4 linked regions of the Microbulbifer sp. A4B17 genome follow. The main gene of each other region encodes a partner of the protein of the gene in region 3 in a complex. Links are inferred from orthologs where the notes say so. Each region holds a gene or a part of one and is shown on either strand. Other genes may lie near its edges.

Region 1 (4,832 bases), 2.1 Mb from region 3 along the record:
CCCGGTCCACGGGGACGCGCGCCTACCAGCAAAGCGTAATCTGCATCTTTGAACGCAACAGTAGCATCATCGGACTGAACGATACCCGCGAGCAGCGGGAAAGCGCAGTCTTCAAGCTCCATAGCAACGCCTTTCAGCGCTTCCAATGCCGGAGTGATTTCCAGCAATTGCAGAATAACCGGCTGATCTTTGCCCAGCATTTCGCCAGAGGCGATGCGGAACAGCAACGAATAGCTAATCTGACCGGCAGCGCCGGTAACAGCAACACGTACAGGTGCTTTCACGATAGTTCTCCCTCGTTTGTAAGCGGCCGCATTATAGGGCCTCGCGAGTAAATTTCATCTTACACAAGCGAAATAGCGGCTCAATTTGTATGACAAAACCCCCTCAGGCTGTAATGGACACTCTTTGCGAGTGGTTATGTCAATGCCATTTCCCGGTAACGCTCTTGCAAAGCCATATAAACCTGATCACTGTAATCAGCAGTAGACGAATCCAAAAGTCCTGCAATTTCCGCAAGATGTTCATTGTCTTCGCGGCCCGCCCAGGTTTTCACATAACTGCCATCTTTGTAGCCGTTATCCTGGCGGAATCGGTTAAGTACATTTTTACCGACGTATCGCTGGTACAACTCAGCAAAAGACATTCCTGCATCAGCCAATAGTTGAGCAAAACCAGCAACATCAAACTGTTTGGTGGCCAGGGTGCTCAAGGTGAAAGACTCGAGATTTTCACGGAAATCGCCTGCTGAACGCTCAGAACCATCAAATTCCTTCAGCATAATTTCAGCTACTTTCTGCGGGGAGCCTTTTTGCAATTCAAGACTCAATCCGAAATGCCAAATATCCACCAGCTCAAGTTTTACCTGGTCCATTTCCGGAAGCTGCTTTTTCCACCACTTCCAGCCGTAGTGATCTAACAGCTCTGCACTTTCCACCCAAATTGCGCGGTACCAGGCAAAATTTTGCTCACGCCAGTTCTCATTAACTACCGTATTAATCTCGTCTTGCAGAGTCAGCATGACTTGCAGCTGCTGCTTCATCATAGGGGAACATCCAATAGACCCGGATCAAACTGCCCGGGGGAATAATCTGAAAAAGTTTTCTGAGGTGATTTCGGCCAGCTCTTCGTAGGGAATACCGCGTAAATCAGCGATAAATTCCGCCACTTCACGCACATAGGCCGGAATATTGGGCTTACCCCGATAGGGCACTGGGGCCAAATAAGGGGAGTCGGTCTCAACGAGTAACCGATCCAAAGGCAGCCTGCGGGCGACATCCCGCAGCTCCTCGGCATTTTTAAAGGTCACGATACCGGACAAAGAAATATAATAATTGAGATCCAGGGCAGCCTTGGCCATATCCCAGCTCTCGGTAAAACAGTGCAGAACACCTGCGGTATTGGTATTACCGTGCTCTTTAATGAGAGCGATAGTATCTTCCCGCGCATCTCTCGTATGCACAATAACCGGAAGCTCTGCCTGCCCTGCCGCTTTCAGGTGTGCAATAAAGCTCTGCTGCTGGATTTCCTGAGTGTCAGTACTGTAATAGTAATCCAGGCCTGTCTCCCCCAATGCAACAACATTGGGCTGGTTAGCCATTCCTACCAGTCGCTCAACATCCGCCATGCCGGAGTCGACATCCAGCGGGTGCACACCAACGGAACAGACTACGTCCTCGTAGCGGGATGCGATTTCAACAACCGCATCGGCGTTTTCCAGACTGATACCGACACAGAGGAACCTGCCAACACCGCGACTGCGGGCCAGATCCAATACAGCATCCAGATCGCCATCAAATTTATCGAGCTTAAGTCTGTCCAGGTGACAGTGAGAATCAACAAGCATTAGAGGGTTACAACGTATGGGTTGGGCGGCTGGATTCTAAAGTTCCCGCCAAATGGGTTTCAATCTTGTTTTGGGCGATATTGTCCTTATCGCCAAATTGAACCCCGATACCGGGAGTGCGGTTGCCCTGGGCACCATTGGGGGTAATCCAGATCACTTTACCGGCAACTGGAATTTTTTCTGGCTCATCCATCAAGCTCAGAAGCAGAAACACCTCATCGCCAAGGCTGTACGACTTATCGGTACTGATAAACAGGCCACCATTCTTAACGAAGGGCATATAGGCCGCGTAGAGCACAGATTTATCCTGGATTTTCAGTGACAGGATGCCGTTGCGGGCACCGCCTCCCATGGCTTTCATGGACAACCTCAATGTTTATATTTCTAAATGATGCGCTAACTTATCTAAGCCCGCAGCCTGTGTCCAGGCAGCGCCAATGGCCCCACCCCATTTGTGCAGGACACCTAAGCAAAAAGCTTTGCCCAGCGGATGAATAATTCTTCAAGCAGCAAGCGACGGTTTGGGTTGGCTGTGCCCAGCAATCCCTTGCGTGCCTGGAGTAAATGATCGTAGAAGGCAAAAACCGGCTGCAGGCTTTGCTCTCCCAACCCCGGCAACCTCTGCAACAGACTCATTAACTGGGCATCTCCACTGAGATCGCAACTGCGTATCTGCACCATCTGGGTCAGCCAGTGCTGCCAGAAAAGCAGCAGTTGGACCAACTCAACCCCCTCGGCTGGTGCTTCCCAACGGCCCGCCGTAGAGACGGCGCTCGCCGTGCCCTGAGCTACAGCATCGAGATCTTTTAAAAACTGCTCGCGTACTTCCCTCGGCTTGGGCTCAGCCAGTTCAGCAGCCAATAATGGTGCCCCACCGGCCAGGGTTAAGACTCTCTGTGCCAGCGGCTCTTCCAGCCCATTGCTGTATAACCACTGTAGCGCGATCTCTTCAGTTGGAGGTGGAAAAGCAATGGATTGACAACGACTTCTAATCGTTGGCAGAAGACCCATGGGGGCATCGGTGATCAGCACAAAGATAACGGAAGCTGCAGGCTCTTCAAGGTTTTTCAACAAAGCATTGGCTGCATTGATATTCATCGCCTCCGCAGGCGACAAACAAACCAGGCGCGCCCCGCCCCGCCCACTGGTACGGGAAACGAAGTTGCCCAGTTGGCGGATTTGCTCCACTTTCAAAGGTCCACCGGGCTTTTCAGGTTCAACTTGTAGGAAATCAGGATGCGAGCCAGCCATCCACAACCGACAATCCTTACACTCTCCACAAGCCTGACCTGCCCTCGGTTGTTCACATAGGGCCAACGCAGTAAAAGCAGCCGCGAATTGTCGCTTCCCCAACCCCTCCGGGCCGGTCAGCAGTAAAGCGTGCGGGCAGCGGCCCGCCTGCAACTGCAAAACCAATCTCTGCCATTGCTCGAAGTGCCAGGGTAAAGGTACCGGTATCGATTTATACTCAAAAGTTTCAGGCACAGACATCAGCCACAAGTCTTATCATTTGAAAATAGATTCTGGGGGCAAGATAGCTTAAAGCAACAGCTCCAATTGCCTGGCTAGGTCCACCTGCACCTTCTCCAGAGATTGGCTGGCATCAACAATTGCATAACGGGCAGGTGCCGCTTCAGCTCGCTCGCGATATGCCGCGCGCACCCGCTGGAAGAACGCCAAATGCTCACTCTCAAAACGATCTGCTTCCCCGGTGCGTGCGGCTCGCTGCAGCCCCACTTCCGGGTCGAGATCCAAAAGGAGTACTTTATCTGGGCGCAAATCCCCTTGAACTGTCTGCTCCAACTGCTCGATTAACTGTCGATCCAGTTTGCGACCGCCACCTTGATAGGCATAGGTAGCATCGGTGAAGCGATCACAGATTACCCAATCCCCACGTTTTAACGCGGGTAGTATAACCTGAGACAGATGTTGTGCGCGGGCGGCAAACACCATCAATAATTCTGCCGTGGGGTCAACCGATTCATCCCGTTTTGCCAGTAACAGCTCGCGCAGCTGTTCAGCCAACGGGGTGCCACCCGGCTCCCGGGTTTGGATAAACTTTATATTGTGCTTTTTGAGCCACTCGGTAATGAAGAGTAAGTTGGTGGATTTCCCCACTCCCTCTACACCCTCGAGGGTAATGAACTTGCCGTGCGACACTAATCCTTTCCTTTTGCCGGACTCGAGCGGTAATCCGCTCGTCTTTTCAGCTGATACTCCCGCACCGCACGGTTGTGCTCTGTCAGAGTCGCTGAAAAATGATGGGACCCATCTCCTTTACCGACAAAATACAAACTTTTACCGGGCTTCGGATTTAAAGCGGCCCGAATTGCCGCTCGCCCAGGCAGGGCAATCGGCGTGGGAGGAAGGCCATTGATAACATAGGTGTTATAAGGTGTTGGCTGGCGCAGATGGGTTCGGGTCAAATTTCCATCAAATTCCTCACCCAGACCATAAATAACAGTGGGGTCTGTCTGCAAGCGCATGCCTTTGTTGAGCCTGCGCACAAAAACACCCGCTATTTCACTGCGCTCGGAAGGCTGCCCAGTCTCTTTTTCGATAATCGAAGCCATGATTAAAGCTTCATAGGGAGACTTATAGGGAAGATCATCCCCTTTTGACCGCCACTCCTCATCCAAAACTTTCTGCATCCGGTCATAGGCCTGGCGCAGCAACTCAATATCTGTGGTGCCGGAACGGTAAACGTAGGTGTCTGGGAAAATCCATCCCTCAGCCTCATCTTCCTTTAAGCCCAGGGCCCGGGCAGCGGCACTGACATCACTACCCGCCTCGGACTGAACAATACTTTCGCCGGAGCGGATTTGTTGCAGGGCCTGGCGGAAAGTCCAGCCTTCCAACAGGGTAACCCGGTAGCGAGTGACCTCGCCGCGATTCAGGCGCGCAATCAGATCCCGGGCATTACTGCCAAAGGGAACCAGGTACTCGCCGGAATGAATTTCTGTTGTGCCTTCCCAATAGGCGTAGG
Region 2 (4,931 bases), 890 kb from region 3 along the record:
CGCGGTTGGCAACGCACTGCTGGAGCGCAACCCCAATGCTAAGGTGGTGTATTTGCACTCCGAGCGCTTTGTTGCAGATATGGTGAAAGCGCTACAGCTGAATGCCATCAGCGACTTTAAGCGCTATTACCGGTCTGTTGACGCCCTGTTGATTGATGATATCCAGTTCTTTGCCGGTAAGGAGCGCTCTCAGGAAGAGTTTTTCCATACCTTTAATGCCCTGCTGGAAGGTGGTCAGCAGATTATCCTAACCTGTGACCGCTATCCCAAAGAGATCGACGGCTTGGAAGAGCGTTTGAAATCCCGCTTTGGCTGGGGATTAACGGTGGCTGTAGAGCCTCCGGAGCTCGAGACCCGAGTCGCTATTTTGATGAAGAAGGCCGAGCAGGTGGGTGTGGATTTACCTCACGACTCCGCTTTCTTTATTGCGCAGCGCATTCGCTCCAATGTGCGAGAGCTTGAAGGTGCACTGCGCCGCGTAATTGCCAATTCGCAATTTACCGGTCGCGCTATTGACGATGTCCTTGTGCGCGAAGCACTAAAAGACCTGTTGGCCCTACAGGATCGATTGGTCAGTGTGGATAATATCCAGCGGGTTGTCGCTGAATACTACAAAATTAAGGTGGCGGATTTGCTCTCCAAGCGGCGCAGTCGCTCGGTGGCCCGTCCCCGCCAAGTCGCTATGTCCCTGGCCAAGGAGCTGACCAATCACAGCTTGCCGGAGATCGGCGATGCCTTCGGTGGTCGCGACCACACAACAGTACTGCATGCCTGCCGCAAAATACGTGAGTTGCAGGAGTCCGACGCGGATATTCGCGAGGATGTTAAGTTGCTGACACGGTCGCTGACCACTTAATCGAATAACTGACAAAACAAGGCGAAACTACCGATGAAATTCAATGTGAGCCGGGACGCCCTTCTGAAGCCGTTACAACTGGTGGCCGGTGTTGTTGAGAAACGCCAAACACTGCCAGTCCTGGCCAATGTGTTGATGCAGTTACAGGGCCAGGAACTCTCCCTGACCGGTACTGATCTGGAAGTGGAAATTGTCGGCCGTCTCGGTGTAGACGGTGTAGAAATGGAGGGCGAGGTGACTGTTCCCGCACGCAAGCTGCTGGATATTTGTCGCTCTCTGCCCGATGGTGCTGAACTGAAGTTTGAGCGCGATGGCGAGCGCCTGATACTGCGCAGTGGCCGCAGCCGTTTTCAGCTGTCGACTCTGCCCGCAGCGGACTTCCCGAACCAGGAAGAGGCCAGTGCACAGACCCGTTTCGATATCTCCCAGCGCGAGATCCGCCGCCTGATAGAAGCCACCAGTTTTGCTATGGCTCAGCAGGATGTGCGCTATTACCTGAATGGTTTACTGCTAGAGTGTCGCCCGCAGCAGCTGCGCGCGGTTGCTACTGATGGCCACCGCTTGGCGCTTTGCGATCGCGATGCCCCCGGCCTGGATGTCGCCACGCCTATCCAGGCTATTGTGCCGCGCAAAGGCGTACTTGAGCTGGGTCGTTTGCTTGAAGACAGCGATGCACAGGCACAGGTAGTGCTGGGTAACAACCATATTCGTGTGGTTAGTGGTCAGTTTACTTTCACTTCCAAGCTGGTGGACGGGAAGTTCCCTGACTACGAGCGCGTGTTGCCGCGAGGGGCGGGCAATGTGGTCTATGCCGATCGCCAGGGTTTGCGCCAGGCCTTCTCCCGCGCAGCGATTCTCTCCAACGAGAAATACCGTGGGGTGCGTCTTCAGGTTTCTGAGGGGTTATTGCAGATTGTTGCCAACAACCCGGAGCAGGAAGAGGCGGAAGAGCAGATGATGGTGGATTACGTAGGTGAGCCAATGGAGATTGGCTTTAACGTTTCCTATCTGCTGGACGTCACTGGTGCTATTCACAGTGACCAGATCCGTATCAGTTTGGCGGATGCCAATAGCAGTGCTCTGCTGCAGCAACCTGAAGAAGGTGATGCGCTGTACGTGATTATGCCTATGCGCCTGTAAGGCAGCCCACCCATTGCTCTTTTCTGAATGGATTGAGGCTACCCCCCCGCTCGGTGGGGTAGCCGATAAACAAAGCGATGCTTGTGCATCGCGCTCTTCACTCTGGGGGAGGTGTCTGTGGCGCTGACCCGTCTTCTCTTATCTAATTTTCGAAATATCTGCTCTGCCGATCTCAAACTGGGTCCTGGCGTTAACGTGTTTTGCGGTGCGAATGGCAGTGGCAAGACTTCACTGCTAGAGGCGGTACATATGCTGGCAACCGGTCGTTCCTTTCGCTCTCGCCAGCATAAGTCGGTTATTCAGCATGATACTGGTGGGCTTACGGTTTTTGCCCAGCTCGATACAGGTTTTAACTTGGGGGTAGAGCGCCTCGCAGATGGCTCGGGCCGAATCAGGGTTAACCAGGCTCCAGCGGAATCCAGCTCACAGCTTGCTAGTTGCCTGCCCCTTCAATTGATAAACAGTGAAAGTTTTTCCGCACTTGATGGTGGCCCCGGCATTCGGCGCCGATTATTGGATTGGACAGTGTTCCACGTGGAACATTTATTTGCCCAGGAGTGGAAAAATTATCAAATCGCACTGCGGCAGCGAAATGCTCTCCTGCGTCGTGGTAAAATCGATGAGGCTAGCATCGGCGTATGGGAAGAGCAGTTGGCCCTTAGTGGCGAGCGTGTAAACGATCTGCGATTAGCTCAGTTTTCTCAATTGCAGTCTGCCGTTTCGCAACTTCTCGGTGAGTTACCACAGAGCCTGTTGAGCCGTGTCGATATGAGTTACCGTCGTGGCTGGCGTAAAGAAGTTGACCTGCGTGGCGCTCTATCTGAATCACGGGAATCAGATGTTTCACAGGGGCATACGCGTATTGGTCCCCATAGGGCGGATATTCGTTTTACCGTAGCCGGTGAGTCGGCCCACAATATTCTATCTCGAGGCCAACAGAAGATGTTGGTGTGTGCGGTGCGCACGGCCATGGCGGAGGTAGTCTGTAGGCAGGGGGATATGCCAGTATTCCTGGTAGATGACTTGCCGGCAGAGCTGGATGACAGTAACCAACAGATTTTTGCGCATTGGGTTGGGCGTTGTGCCAGCCAGGTGCTTGTAACCGGAATTGAGGAGGGCACTACAAGCCGCCCTTGGCGGCAACTAGATGCCCCTTGGAATTGCCCGAAAGTGTTCCACGTGGAACATGGGAAGATCAGTGCCGAAGCTTCGGCCGCACAATAAGTTTAATGGAGCGAATAAATGTCAGAGCAGCAAAGCTATGACTCAAGCAGTATCAAGGTATTAAAAGGCCTGGATGCGGTGCGCAAGCGCCCCGGAATGTATATTGGTGATACCGACGATGGCACCGGTCTGCACCACATGGTATTCGAGGTGGTCGACAACTCCATCGATGAAGCGCTGGCCGGCCACTGTGATGAGATCCGTGTAACCATCCACCCGGATGAGTCCATTTCCGTATCGGACAATGGCCGTGGTATCCCGACAGAGATTCACCCGGAAGAGGGGGTTTCTGCAGCAGAAGTGATTATGACCGTCCTTCACGCAGGCGGTAAATTTGATGACAACACCTACAAGGTCTCCGGCGGTTTGCACGGGGTAGGGGTATCGGTGGTAAACGCTTTGTCCAAAGAGCTGAAGCTGACTATCCGTCGCGGTGGCAAGATCCACGAGCAGACCTACCACCACGGAGTGCCCCAGGCACCCCTGGAAGTTGTGGGTGACAGCGATACCACCGGCACTACGGTGCACTTCAAACCGTCTGAGGATACCTTCAGTAATATCGAGTTCCATTTCGATGTGCTGGCCAAGCGCCTGCGCGAGCTGTCCTTCCTGAACTCCGGTGTGCGTATTGTCCTGAAGGATGAGCGCAGTGGTAAGGAAGAGGTCTATGAATACGAGGGTGGTCTGAGTGCCTTTGTGGAGTTCCTCAACCAGAACAAAACTCCGATTAACAAGGTTCTGCACTTCCAGAGCCAGCGCGAAGACGGCATTGCAGTAGAGGTGGCATTACAGTGGAACGATAGCTTCCAGGAAAGCATCTTCTGCTACACCAACAATATTCCCCAGCGCGACGGTGGTACCCACCTGGCGGGCTTCCGTGCAGCCCTGACCCGCGGTCTGAACAGCTATATCGAGCGGGAAGGCCTGGGTAAGAAAGACAAGGTGAACACCACTGGCGATGACGCCAGGGAAGGTCTCACCGCGATTATCTCTGTGAAGGTTCCGGACCCGAAATTCTCCTCCCAGACTAAGGACAAGCTGGTTTCATCCGAAGTGAAACCCGCTGTAGAACAGGAGATGGGTCACCACTTCACAGACTACCTGATGGAGAACCCACAGGAAGCCAAATCTGTCGTCACCAAGATGATCGACGCGGCCAAAGCCCGTGAGGCGGCCCGCAAGGCCCGTGAAATGACTCGCCGCAAGGGAGCGTTGGATATTGCCGGCCTGCCCGGAAAACTGGCAGATTGCCAGCAAAAAGATCCGGCACTATCTGAGATTTACTTAGTGGAGGGTGACTCCGCCGGTGGTTCTGCCAAGCAGGGCCGCGATCGCCGCACCCAGGCGATCCTGCCGCTGAAGGGTAAGATCCTCAATGTGGAAAAAGCGCGCTTTGATAAGATGCTCTCAAGTGCCGAAGTGGGTACCCTGATTACCGCACTGGGCTGTGGTATCGGCAAGAGTGAGTTCAACCCGGATAAGTTGCGTTACCACAGCATCATCATCATGACCGATGCTGACGTGGATGGAGCCCATATCCGTACCCTGTTGCTCACCTTCTTCTTCCGTCAGATGCCGGAGCTGATCGAGCGGGGTCACATCTACATCGCCCAGCCGCCGCTGTATAAGATCTCCAAGGGCAAACAGGAACAGTACCTGAAGGATGAGGGCGCTCTGACCCAGTTCCTCACCAACGCCGCCCTGGAAGGCG
Region 3 (4,901 bases):
CTCTATGCCGGGGCAACTGTTGGGCCAGGCCGATACAGATATTCTCTTTCAACAAGTGATTGCGCGGCATATTCAGCGCCCTGGCCTGCTTTTCGCGCCAGGCACACACATCCTGAAGCACTGCCAGTTGTTTACTGCGCAGGCGCCAAGCACCTTTCACTTTTTGGTAGTAAACCTCAGGTGGGTTCGGGTTTCGAGCCGTGACCACCAATGATGCACAGTCTTCCTGCAACCACTCCAGGCGCCCCTTCGCATTGAGGCCTTTTACCAGTACGCCGTAGAGTACCGGCAACCAAGCGACATCGAGGGCCGCATAGGTTTTCTGTGCATCACTGAGAGGTCTCTGCAGCCAGTCCGAGCGGGTTTCACTCTTGGGCAATTCAATATGCAGTAGCTGGTTAACTGTCGCTGCATAACCTAAGCCCGCTCCCATACCACAGATCGCAGCGGCAACTTGGGTATCAAAAATGGGCTCGGGAATCACCCCCAGCAAGCGCTCCAGGGTTTCCAGGTCCTCACTACAACTGTGCATAATTTTAGTGACAGCGGTATTGAGTAAGAGGTCGCGAAGCGGCTGTAACTCCTCGATAGCCAAATTGTCGATCAGGTAGCAATGTTTTCCATCACCTACCTGGACCAGGGCCGGTTGGGGATAAAAAGTACGGCTGCGCATGAACTCGGTATCCAAGGCTACCGCACTCTGCTTGCGCCACTCTGCACACAACTCTACCAGCTGCTCGTAACTGTCGACCCAGCGTGGAGTGGTATCTATTTCTGTCATCGATATCACTCAACTGCCAGAGAAAAATGCGGTTCGACTATTAAATGCATGGGCAAGAGTGCCGCCATCGATATATTCCAGCTCTCCGCCGATGGGCACACCGTGGGCAATCCGGCTCACCGCCACCCCCTGGGCACGAGCTCTCTCCGCGATGTACTGCGCGGTAGCTTCACCTTCTACCGTAGGGTTAGTGGCGACAATAAGTTCGCGCAACTGCTCAGTAGCGAGCCTCTGCTCCAGCAAGTCGATCCCCAGGTCCCCCGGGCCAATGCCATCAATGGGCGAGAGATGCCCATGCAGGACAAAGTAGCGACCGTGGTAATTACCGGCCTGCTCAATAGCCAGAACATCAGCGGGCGTCTCAACCACGCAAAGTGAGTCCTGCTCGCGCCGGCTATTGCTACACAATGAGCAAACGGGCTCCTCTGTGAGGGTGCGACACTGCCCACAGCGCCCCACTTGTTCCACCGCTCGCGCCAAACTCTGGGCCAGCAGGGAGGCAGCTTCCCGGTCTTTTTCCAACAGGTACATCGCCATGCGCTGCGCGGACTTGGGGCCCACACTGGGCAGACAGCGGAGCGCGCGGATCAGCTCTTCAATCAGGGGACTAAACATACAAACTCAAAACCAGTGGATGGCCACTTCTTAAAAGGGGAACTTAAAGCCTTCAGGCAAATTGATACCTGAAGTCAGGTCTCCCATCCCCTGCTTTTGCAGTTCCTGTGTTTTTTCCTCTACACGGCGCACAGCGTCGTTGACCGCAGCGGCCAGCAGGTCTTCCAGCATTTCCTTCTCTTCGGTCATCAGGGAGGGATCAATTTCCACAGATATCACATCGTGGCGACCATTCATCGTCACCTTGACCATACCCGCCCCAGACTCACCGCAGATACGCAGTTCCGTCAGCTCCTGCTGCATCTTCTGCATTTTTTCCTGCATATCGGCCTGCATTTTCTGGGCCTGCTGCATCAAATCGCCCAAACCTTTCATAGGTAACCTCTATCTTGTGCATGTGGTCCCTGAATAAACCGGGCCCTAATTGTCATTAATCTTCTACTACTAGTGATTCTACGGAGCCCGGCACCAGTTCCGCACTCAATTCTGTCTGTAATTCTTGAACCAGCGGGTCAGCGACCAGTGCATCCAGGGCAGCTTCAAGCCGCGCTTGGCGGGTAGCTGCGACTAACCGGGCGGGGGTACTCCCATGTACCTGCCCTACTTGTATCTGCGCCACCACAGGCTGCTGGAAGAAGTCTGCCAGAGAGTCCCCCAGGCGCCGCTGGTGAACTTCGTCGTAGAGGCTGCTGTAGGATTCATCCAGGGTGAACGAGAGTATATTGTCCTGCCTGCCCACCATCTCCAAATGCTGGGCAATGGAGTGCAAAATACCGGTAATACCCAGCTGTCCATACATTACCGGCCAACTGCCAGGCGTTAATGCTTCCAAACGCCCTTTTGGCACTTCCTGACCGCGGCTTTCTACCGGAGCCTCCCGCGAGGTATTCACTGTATTTTGTGGTACTGGTTGCTGTGGTGCCGGCGCCGACTCCACTTCCGCAACTCGCTGGCGCAGCTCGGCCAGGACATCTTTACGCTGGGGACGCTCTTCTGCCACTCCCTGGACAGGGGACGGGCTTGTAATTTGCTCCGGCTGAGCCCCCGTCGCTGGCTCACTGATCAATTCAGCTGGGACCGCCGGCTCTGCCTCTTGCTGCTCTACCTGATTCTGCGACGGCTGTAGGCCCTGCACTGCCTGCGAGGGAGCTAGATCAACCGTTGCTACAGCCTGCGGCTGTGCCGCTTCAGGCTTTTTTAGCGGGCTGCCCCCCGGTACTTCTGGCGCTACAGGAGCCTGTGGCTGTAGCGCTTCTGGAGCCGGTGCTGGTGAAACGGGTTCGGAAGCCGATGGCAGTGGCGAACGGGGAATATCCGCAACACCCTGGGGGCGGAAAGCCAACATCCGCAGTAGAGCCATTTCAAAGCCACTGCGCTGATCCGGGGCCAAGGGCAGGTCACGCCGGGCCAGCAGGGCCATCTGGTAATACAGCTGCACATTTTCCGGGGCGATACGCCCAGCTAAATTTCTCAGTCGCTCACCATCACCCAGGGAATTATCGATAGATTGAGGCAACACCTGAGCCACTGCAATACGGTGCAGGTTATCGGCGAGTTCTGCCAGCGCAGCACTGTAATCAGGGGCCTGCTGGGACAACTCAGCAACTGTGGCAAATAAGGCCGGCGCATCCTCTTCGGACAAGGCTTGCAGCAGTTTCCACACCAAGCCGGTATCGATACTGCCCAGCATACCGCGCACTTCTGCCTCGGTAATTTGCCCTCCACCAAATGCGATGGCCTGGTCGGTAAGACTCATCCCATCGCGCATACTGCCATCTGCCGCGCGACCAAGATGCCACAGGGCGCCCTCTTCAAACGGAACCTGTTCCTGCTCCAACACAAACTTCAAGTGCCCCACAACCCGCTCGGGGCTCATATTCTTCAGCTTGAACTGGAGACAGCGGGACAGCACGGTAACCGGCAACTTCTGCGGATCAGTCGTTGCCAGTAGAAACTTCACATGGGGAGGCGGTTCTTCGAGGGTTTTTAACAGCGCGTTAAACGAGCTGTTCGACAACATATGGACTTCATCGATCAGGTAAACCTTGAAGCGACCCCGGGTCGGTGCGTACTGCACGTTCTCAAGCAGTTCACGAGTATCTTCGACCTTGGTACGCGAGGCTGCATCGACTTCGATCAGGTCGACAAATCGGCCATCGGCAATCTCATTGCAAGTATGACAATGGCCACAGGGTTCAGAACTGACTCCCTCTTCACAATTCAGACACTTAGCCAGGATTCGTGCAATCGTGGTTTTACCCACACCACGAGTACCGGCAAAGAGGTAGGCGTGATGCAAGCGACCATTATCCAGGGCGTTGATCAACGCCTGGAGAACATGCTCCTGTCCCACCATCTCGCGAAACAGCTTCGGCCGCCACTTCCGTGCCAGTACTTGATAACTCATTCAATCTCCGGTGCTCGACACACCTCTGCAAAGTCTTATTGTCTGCGCCTGTGGCGCGGCCGCCATTATACCGGCATCCACCGTCAGGCATAGAGAATCGGAGAGCGTGACCAGTCAAGTTCGATCGTACCTCTCGTAGCGAAACCAATGCTTGTGATATAACTGTGCGCCAACTCGCACTAAGAACAATCAGTCCATAACTACAGCGAGCCGGGTACGGGGATCACGATCAGTAATGAATAAGGCCAGGAAGACGCTTCTCGAAAGGCTGTTTACCGAGCACGGACAGGCCTTGGTACGCTTTGTCTCTCGCATTGTCAAAAGCCCTGACGATGCCGAGGATATCGCCCAACACGCCTATTTGCGCCTGCAAAAGCTCAGCGATGAAAAGGAACTCGAGAACCCACGGGCCTACCTCTACCAGATTGCCAATAACCTGGCCGTGGACCAGCTGCGCCGAGGCAAACTCCATGTGGAGTACGTGAGTCAGCAGCTTCCCATGGAGGGTGAGCCCTACACAGACGATCATGCTGACCACCAGTCACCGGAAAGACTGCTTGCAGCCCGCCAGCAGCTGCAATCAATCTACGACACCATGGACAGGCTACCCCTAAAGTGTCGCCAAGCCTTTCTACTGCACAGGACCCGAGGCCTCTCCTATAGTGAAATCGCCCAGGAGATGAATATCTCGGTTAGCAGTGTTGAGAAGTATATTTTGCAGGCTTTGAAAGCGTGCCGTAAGAAGGTAAATCCCGGGCCATGACCTGTAAGTTAAGAGAGTTAGCTCAGTCACTTTGTGGCAGTCATCCCTGAAATTACAATGATAAAAATGAAGATGAAGTACAATTTTTCACAGCCTACCACTCCTCCTTTAAAATTAATTGAGGGAGAAACCTGTTCAGCCGTCTCAGCTTCGAAGGGCGATATTGAGTAAAACTTAAGACTCACCGTCTAACAGAACTTTTTACTGTTATACATTGCAAATGCGTTCGAATTATTTTTTTGCTCAGAGGCCCGCACCGTAAAGGTCGCACAAATTAAGAAACTTTGAGTAATATGCAACTTTTAGTATCAAAGTACTAAGTAAGATTTTTATAA
Region 4 (4,941 bases), 3.1 Mb from region 3 along the record:
CGGTGGATGTGCGAAGCGGGCGAGTACTCAGCAGTGTTTTAACTAGCAAAAAAATCTTGTCCAGGCAGGTTCAGGGTGATGTATATACTTTTGTAGAGTATAAACGCTTACTTGAAATTGAAGCTGGTATGACAACTAATGACCCCGCCCAGTTATGCGTTCTATCAGCAATAGAGTCTGCGGTAATTCACCTAATATCCCAGGGGGTGAATGCTAATTTGTGGGCTTTGGAAGATAACAGTCAGTATCCTATGTCTGTCCTTAGTGAATATGCGGCTACTCCAGTTAAAATTTTATAAATCTTTAAAGATATTTAAAAATTGTTGGTGTATATCTCTGTTTTTATATGTAATTTAATGGAATGGAATTTTATTAAATTTTGTGTGTATTAGGTTTATATTCAAGCCTAATACAAAAGTTTTACGTTCCTCTTGCTCTTTTTCATTAAATATAATCTTTCTTCTGATTTAATATTTATTTGTTTTTACCTATAGTTGTTTACGTTGTTTCTTATAGTTGTTAACCGTTCTTTATAGAGAGGTGGTTGGTGATTGCTACAGCTAAACGAGTAACGGCAATTTTATTTCTGTTTCTGGTTTTACCGCTTTCGGTTTGCTGGGCTTCTGATTTAGATGACCACAATGAATTGTCTGCAGGGCAGGGAGCTCTGGATCTTCTCCTGTTAAGGAAAGATTCTATTACGGGTAACCTGGCTCAGGTTTCACAAGTGGGTGATCACAACCTTGCTGAAGTTACCCAGTCTGGCCTTTACAACCAGGCTGTCCTGATACAGGAGGGTGACTCCAATGCGGCGTTGGTGCATCAGACAGGCGATTCTAATTATGCTGCGATATCTCAGTCGGGAGCCTACAACCAAGCTACAGCGATACAGAATGGCGTAGACAATGTGGCTTTAATCAGCCAGGTGGGCTACGGAAACTCTGCAAATATTATTCAAAATGGTGATGGATTGTTTGGTTTTGTCGCGCAGTTCGGTGACGACCATGCGGTGCAACTGGTGCAGTACGATTAAGGCATTGCACTATTTTACTTGTATTTATAATTTTATTCTGAGGGAGATTGATAGATGAAAAAGATTACACTTGCTGCTGCTATTGCTTTGATTGCTAGCGCAGGCCAGGCTGTAGCTGATAGTAACTACGGTGATCAGGTACAGCTCGGTGAGGATAACTATGCAGATGTTACCCAGGTATCTGCCGCTAACAACAACGCTGCCTATCAGTGGCAGGAAGGTAATGATAACGTAGCTACTACATATCAGGCGTCAGCCGATGATAACTACATCGATCAAACCCAACTTGGTAACCGCAACATAGCTTACACGAGCCAAACGAACCAAATGGGCAGTGAGGCTATGGCCTACCAGGATGGGGAAGGTAACTCAGGAACTATCCACCAGTGGACCGGTTCTTACAATAGAGCCTACGCTGCGCAGTTTGGTAGTGAGAATATGATCCACTTGGATCAGTATACTGACTCAAACTTCAGCTATGCCGATATGTATCAGGACGGCAACGACAACATGGGTGTTCTGCAACAGGAAGGTGATGGTAACTATTTCGTCAGCACCCAGGTAGGCGATAATAACGGTGTTTGGAACAGCACATGGTACTCTTCATTTGATGGTTTTGCTGGGGGTCAGGTAGGTGACTTCAACGTGGGTGCTGTCTATCAGTCAGGTGCTGAAAACACTGCAAACCTGATGCAGAACGGTGATATTAACCTGCTCGACCTGTCTCAATCAGGCATTAGCAACACCGCTACTATCCTGCAGCAAGGTGATGCTAACGCTGCTTTTGGTTACCAATCAGGTGCTAACAACGTTGCCAATATTACCCAGAATGAGACCAATAACTTGGGTTATATGGCTCAATCCGGCTTTGATAACACTGCTAATCTTGTTCAAACCGGTGACATGAATAGTGCTGACTTCGGTCAGTATGGCGATGCAAACCTGGCAAATATTGGTCAGACAGGCAACAGCAACTATGCCTATGGTTACAGTGCTGGTGTTGCAAATACTGTAGATATTGATCAGGCGGGAGATTTGAACCTGGCAGATGTTCACCAAGACTTTGGTGGCGATAACCTGATTACTGTGGCTCAAACTGGCTACGAGCATTCCGCTCATGTTGGGCAGGGCGGTTACGAGAATATCGCTACTGTTAATCAGTCCAGTGCATATAATATGGCTAGCATTGAGCAGGTTGGTACCAGCAACGTTGCTACTATCTCCCAGAACTGATTCTAAAAAGTTTCAGATATGAAAAAACCGCCCCAAAGGGGCGGTTTTTTATATATAAAAAGAGAAACTGAGTTTTATCCAGAGTAAGATCGATTAAATGGTTCTCTGTCCGCAAAAATTGAGAGTCAACTCTAATAGCCCTGTCCATGGAGATTGCTGCCCACTTCCCCCTTTGATAGAAACATCTATCGCTCGTGCACGAATTAACAGACTCTCCAGCTGCCTTTTGTTAAGTCTGTGGAGGGCTCCCTGGATCAGTGGTTGTCGCTTTTGTAGCCTGACTAACCTTGCAAGAGGTTGGCCTTGATCCAGTTTTTCCATGATATCGAGAAGGGTGCGAATTTCTCTTGCTATGGCCCAAAGTACAATGGGCGGCTCAATACCTTCAATCCGTAATCCGTCGAGTGTTTTGACAGCCTTAACTGAGTCACCAGATAAAACGGTATCGATTAGGTTAAAGACACTGTAGCGTGCGGAGCTGGTAACACTATGCTCCATCATTTCCCGGGTGATCTCTTGCCCGGGGCTGGAAAGCTTAAGCTTTTCTATCTCCTGGCTTGCGGCAAGCAGGTTGCCTTCTACTCTTTCTGCCAGGATTTGTACTGCTTCGGGTTCGGCTGAGAGGCCTGCTGATGTAAGGCGCTGGTTGATCCAACGGGGCATTTCCTGAATAGTCACAGGCCATACCTGAACCAGTACTCCCGATTGTTCTAAGACCTTGACCCATTTGCTGTTGAGCTGTGATTTATCAAGTTTCGGTAATACCAGTAAAAGCAAAAGATCCTCACTTGCTAGTGAAGCAAACTCTTGCAGGGCTTTACTGCCCTTATCCCCCGGTTTACCTCCGGGCAAACGCAGCTCGACGAGTTTTTTTTCTGCAAAAAGAGACATATTTCCGGCTGAAGCAACCAGCGTGCTCCAGTCAAAATTATGTTCTGCGTGAATAAGTTCTCGCTCGGTGAAACCGTGCTTTTTTGCTGTTGAGCGAACTAAATCGCAGCACTCTTGTACTATTAAGGGCTCATCACCAGTGATAATAAAGATTGGTGATAGGCCCTTTTTTAGATTTTGTGATAATTGATGGGGGTTAACGCGCATTAATAAAACTAACCTAGTAGCTCTTGTCTTCTAATGAGGCATTCACGTCTATGCGTCGTAAGCGGTCGATAATGCGGCCGATAAGCTCCCGTTGCATTTCAGCACGCAACGTATTTTCCTCTTCACTCTTACTGACAATTTCATCGGTATCCCATTCCAAGGTTCGGTAAACATCGGCCTGCGCTTTATTAAGGAGTACTTCTCCACTAGCAGTTCGTACACTGTATATTGCACTGGTAATCAGCTCGTACTCTGAGGCCCGGCCTTCAGAGTCCACAGCTACCGTCAGTTTCCGCTCAGTTTCCTGGTGAATAATCAAAACATAGTCTGATTCTGCAGGAGACTCCGCCATAGGTATACCAGCATTGTTTAGCAGTCGAGTTAATTGATCTGCAATGTCACTGCGGGGATTTTCTGTAGATATATATAGTGTGCTTCCAGGAGGAAAGTTTTTAGGTGCGCCTCTTAGATGCCAGCCACAACCGGCAATGGTGATAGCGAGAAGGAAAATAAAGACTCGACTTGCGATTGTTTTCATAAACTACTTGCCTTGGTCTTGTCGGCTACAGGAAGCTGACTTAAGCGGGCCGGGAGTACAGCTCCCGGCGATCTTATTGTGGGTCTTTACTTGGCGACAATATTTACTAATTTGCCAGGCACTACGATAACTTTACGCACAGTAGCTTCACCGATAAATTTCTGGACGTTTTCATCGGCAAGGGCGAGCTTTTCCAGGCTCTCTTTGTCTGCGTCGGCGGGCGCATCCAGCTTTGCGCGCACCTTCCCATTGACCTGGACTACCAAGGTAATCGAGGTGCGCACCAGTGCTTTTTCATCTACTGCCGGCCAGGGTGCATCAATCAGGGCGCTGATATTACCCAGAACCTGCCACAACTGATGGCAGATATGAGGGGTTACCGGAGCCAGGAGTAAAACTGCTGCCTGCAGTGCCTCTCTCTCTACTGCCAGTCCTTGACCACTGTTGCGATCCGCCAGCTTACCGATCTCATTCAGCAGTTCCATTACCGCAGCGATAGCGGTATTAAAGGTTTGGCGGCGGCCATAGTCATCGCCCACTTTCTGGATCGTTTCGTGGGTTTTGCGGCGCAGCTGCTGTTGCTTGTCATTGAGGGACTGCTGGTCGATCTGTGCTTCACTGGAGCCTGCGGCAATATGGGCGTGAACGGTCTTCCAGAGTTTGCGCAGGAAGCGACTCGCACCTTCCACACCGGCATCGTGCCACTCAAGGGTCTGCTCCGGAGGGGCGGCAAACATGGTGAACAGGCGCACGGTATCGGCACCGTACTCCTCAACCGCAGCATGAGGGTCTATGCCGTTGTTCTTGGATTTGGACATCTTTACCACGCCGCCGGCAATAATCTCTTCGCCGGTGGCTCGCTCAATCGCTTTGGTCGGCTTGCCCTTGTCATCGCGCTCGACGTCCACATCTGCGGGGTTGATCCAGGTCTTGTGGCCGTGCTCTTCCTTATAGAAGGATTCGGCCAACACCATGCCCTGACACAGCAGCTGCTTGAAGGGCTCATCGCTATTAACCAGCCCCTCATCCCGCATCAGCT

What was found.
Region 1: the proteins of dnaX (region 3) and BTJ40_RS13325 are in contact, whole or in part, in a cryo-EM structure (PDB 8GIZ), measured with the Escherichia coli proteins. The link is inferred for Microbulbifer sp. A4B17 from one-to-one orthologs.
Region 2: the proteins of dnaX (region 3) and dnaN are in contact, whole or in part, in a cryo-EM structure (PDB 8GIZ), measured with the Escherichia coli proteins. The link is inferred for Microbulbifer sp. A4B17 from one-to-one orthologs.
Region 4: the proteins of dnaX (region 3) and holA are in contact, whole or in part, in a cryo-EM structure (PDB 8GIZ), measured with the Escherichia coli proteins. The link is inferred for Microbulbifer sp. A4B17 from one-to-one orthologs.

The regions. Positions count from the first base shown.
Region 1 is NZ_CP029064.1:2,997,032-3,001,863, forward strand. What follows is about bases 1,325-4,167. They hold BTJ40_RS13325 (DNA polymerase III subunit delta'), read right to left. Parts: upstream 3,338-4,167; coding sequence 2,312-3,337; downstream 1,325-2,311. Other genes in these bases: BTJ40_RS13315 (TatD family hydrolase), read right to left, coding at 1,325-1,846; BTJ40_RS13320 (PilZ domain-containing protein), read right to left, coding at 1,854-2,207; tmk (dTMP kinase), read right to left, coding at 3,386-4,006; mltG (endolytic transglycosylase MltG), read right to left, coding at 4,006-4,167. Also shown: BTJ40_RS13305 (malate dehydrogenase), read right to left, coding at 1-284; BTJ40_RS13310 (dUTP diphosphatase), read right to left, coding at 419-1,042; more of BTJ40_RS13315, read right to left, coding at 1,070-1,324; more of mltG, read right to left, coding at 4,168-4,832. UniProt on the Escherichia coli protein: Part of the beta sliding clamp loading complex, which hydrolyzes ATP to load the beta clamp onto primed DNA to form the DNA replication pre-initiation complex.
Region 2 is NZ_CP029064.1:777-5,707, forward strand. Bases 1-2,942 are described here. They hold dnaN (DNA polymerase III subunit beta), read left to right. Parts: upstream 1-889; coding sequence 890-1,996; downstream 1,997-2,942. Other genes in these bases: dnaA (chromosomal replication initiator protein DnaA), read left to right, coding at 1-856; recF (DNA replication/repair protein RecF), read left to right, coding at 2,114-2,942. Also shown: more of recF, read left to right, coding at 2,943-3,220; gyrB (DNA topoisomerase (ATP-hydrolyzing) subunit B), read left to right, coding at 3,239-4,931. UniProt on the Escherichia coli protein: Confers DNA tethering and processivity to DNA polymerases and other proteins. Acts as a clamp, forming a ring around DNA (a reaction catalyzed by the clamp-loading complex) which diffuses in an ATP-independent manner freely and bidirectionally along dsDNA.
Region 3 is NZ_CP029064.1:886,762-891,662, reverse strand. Bases 1,316-4,227 are described here. They hold dnaX (DNA polymerase III subunit gamma/tau), read right to left. Parts: upstream 3,804-4,227; coding sequence 1,827-3,803; downstream 1,316-1,826. Other genes in these bases: BTJ40_RS03995 (RNA polymerase sigma factor), read left to right, coding at 4,039-4,227; BTJ40_RS04005 (YbaB/EbfC family nucleoid-associated protein), read right to left, coding at 1,427-1,771; recR (recombination mediator RecR), read right to left, coding at 1,316-1,396. Outside these bases: rnd (ribonuclease D), read right to left, coding at 1-781; more of recR, read right to left, coding at 791-1,315; more of BTJ40_RS03995, read left to right, coding at 4,228-4,566. UniProt on the Escherichia coli protein: Part of the beta sliding clamp loading complex, which hydrolyzes ATP to load the beta clamp onto primed DNA to form the DNA replication pre-initiation complex.
Region 4 is NZ_CP029064.1:3,978,454-3,983,394, reverse strand. What follows is about bases 1,363-4,314. They hold holA (DNA polymerase III subunit delta), read right to left. Parts: upstream 3,365-4,314; coding sequence 2,360-3,364; downstream 1,363-2,359. Other genes in these bases: leuS (leucine--tRNA ligase), read right to left, coding at 3,989-4,314; lptE (LPS assembly lipoprotein LptE), read right to left, coding at 3,378-3,902; BTJ40_RS17515 (hypothetical protein), read left to right, coding at 1,363-2,266. Also shown: BTJ40_RS17525 (CsgG/HfaB family protein), read left to right, coding at 1-299; BTJ40_RS17520 (hypothetical protein), read left to right, coding at 548-1,033; more of BTJ40_RS17515, read left to right, coding at 1,088-1,362; more of leuS, read right to left, coding at 4,315-4,941. UniProt on the Escherichia coli protein: Part of the beta sliding clamp loading complex, which hydrolyzes ATP to load the beta clamp onto primed DNA to form the DNA replication pre-initiation complex.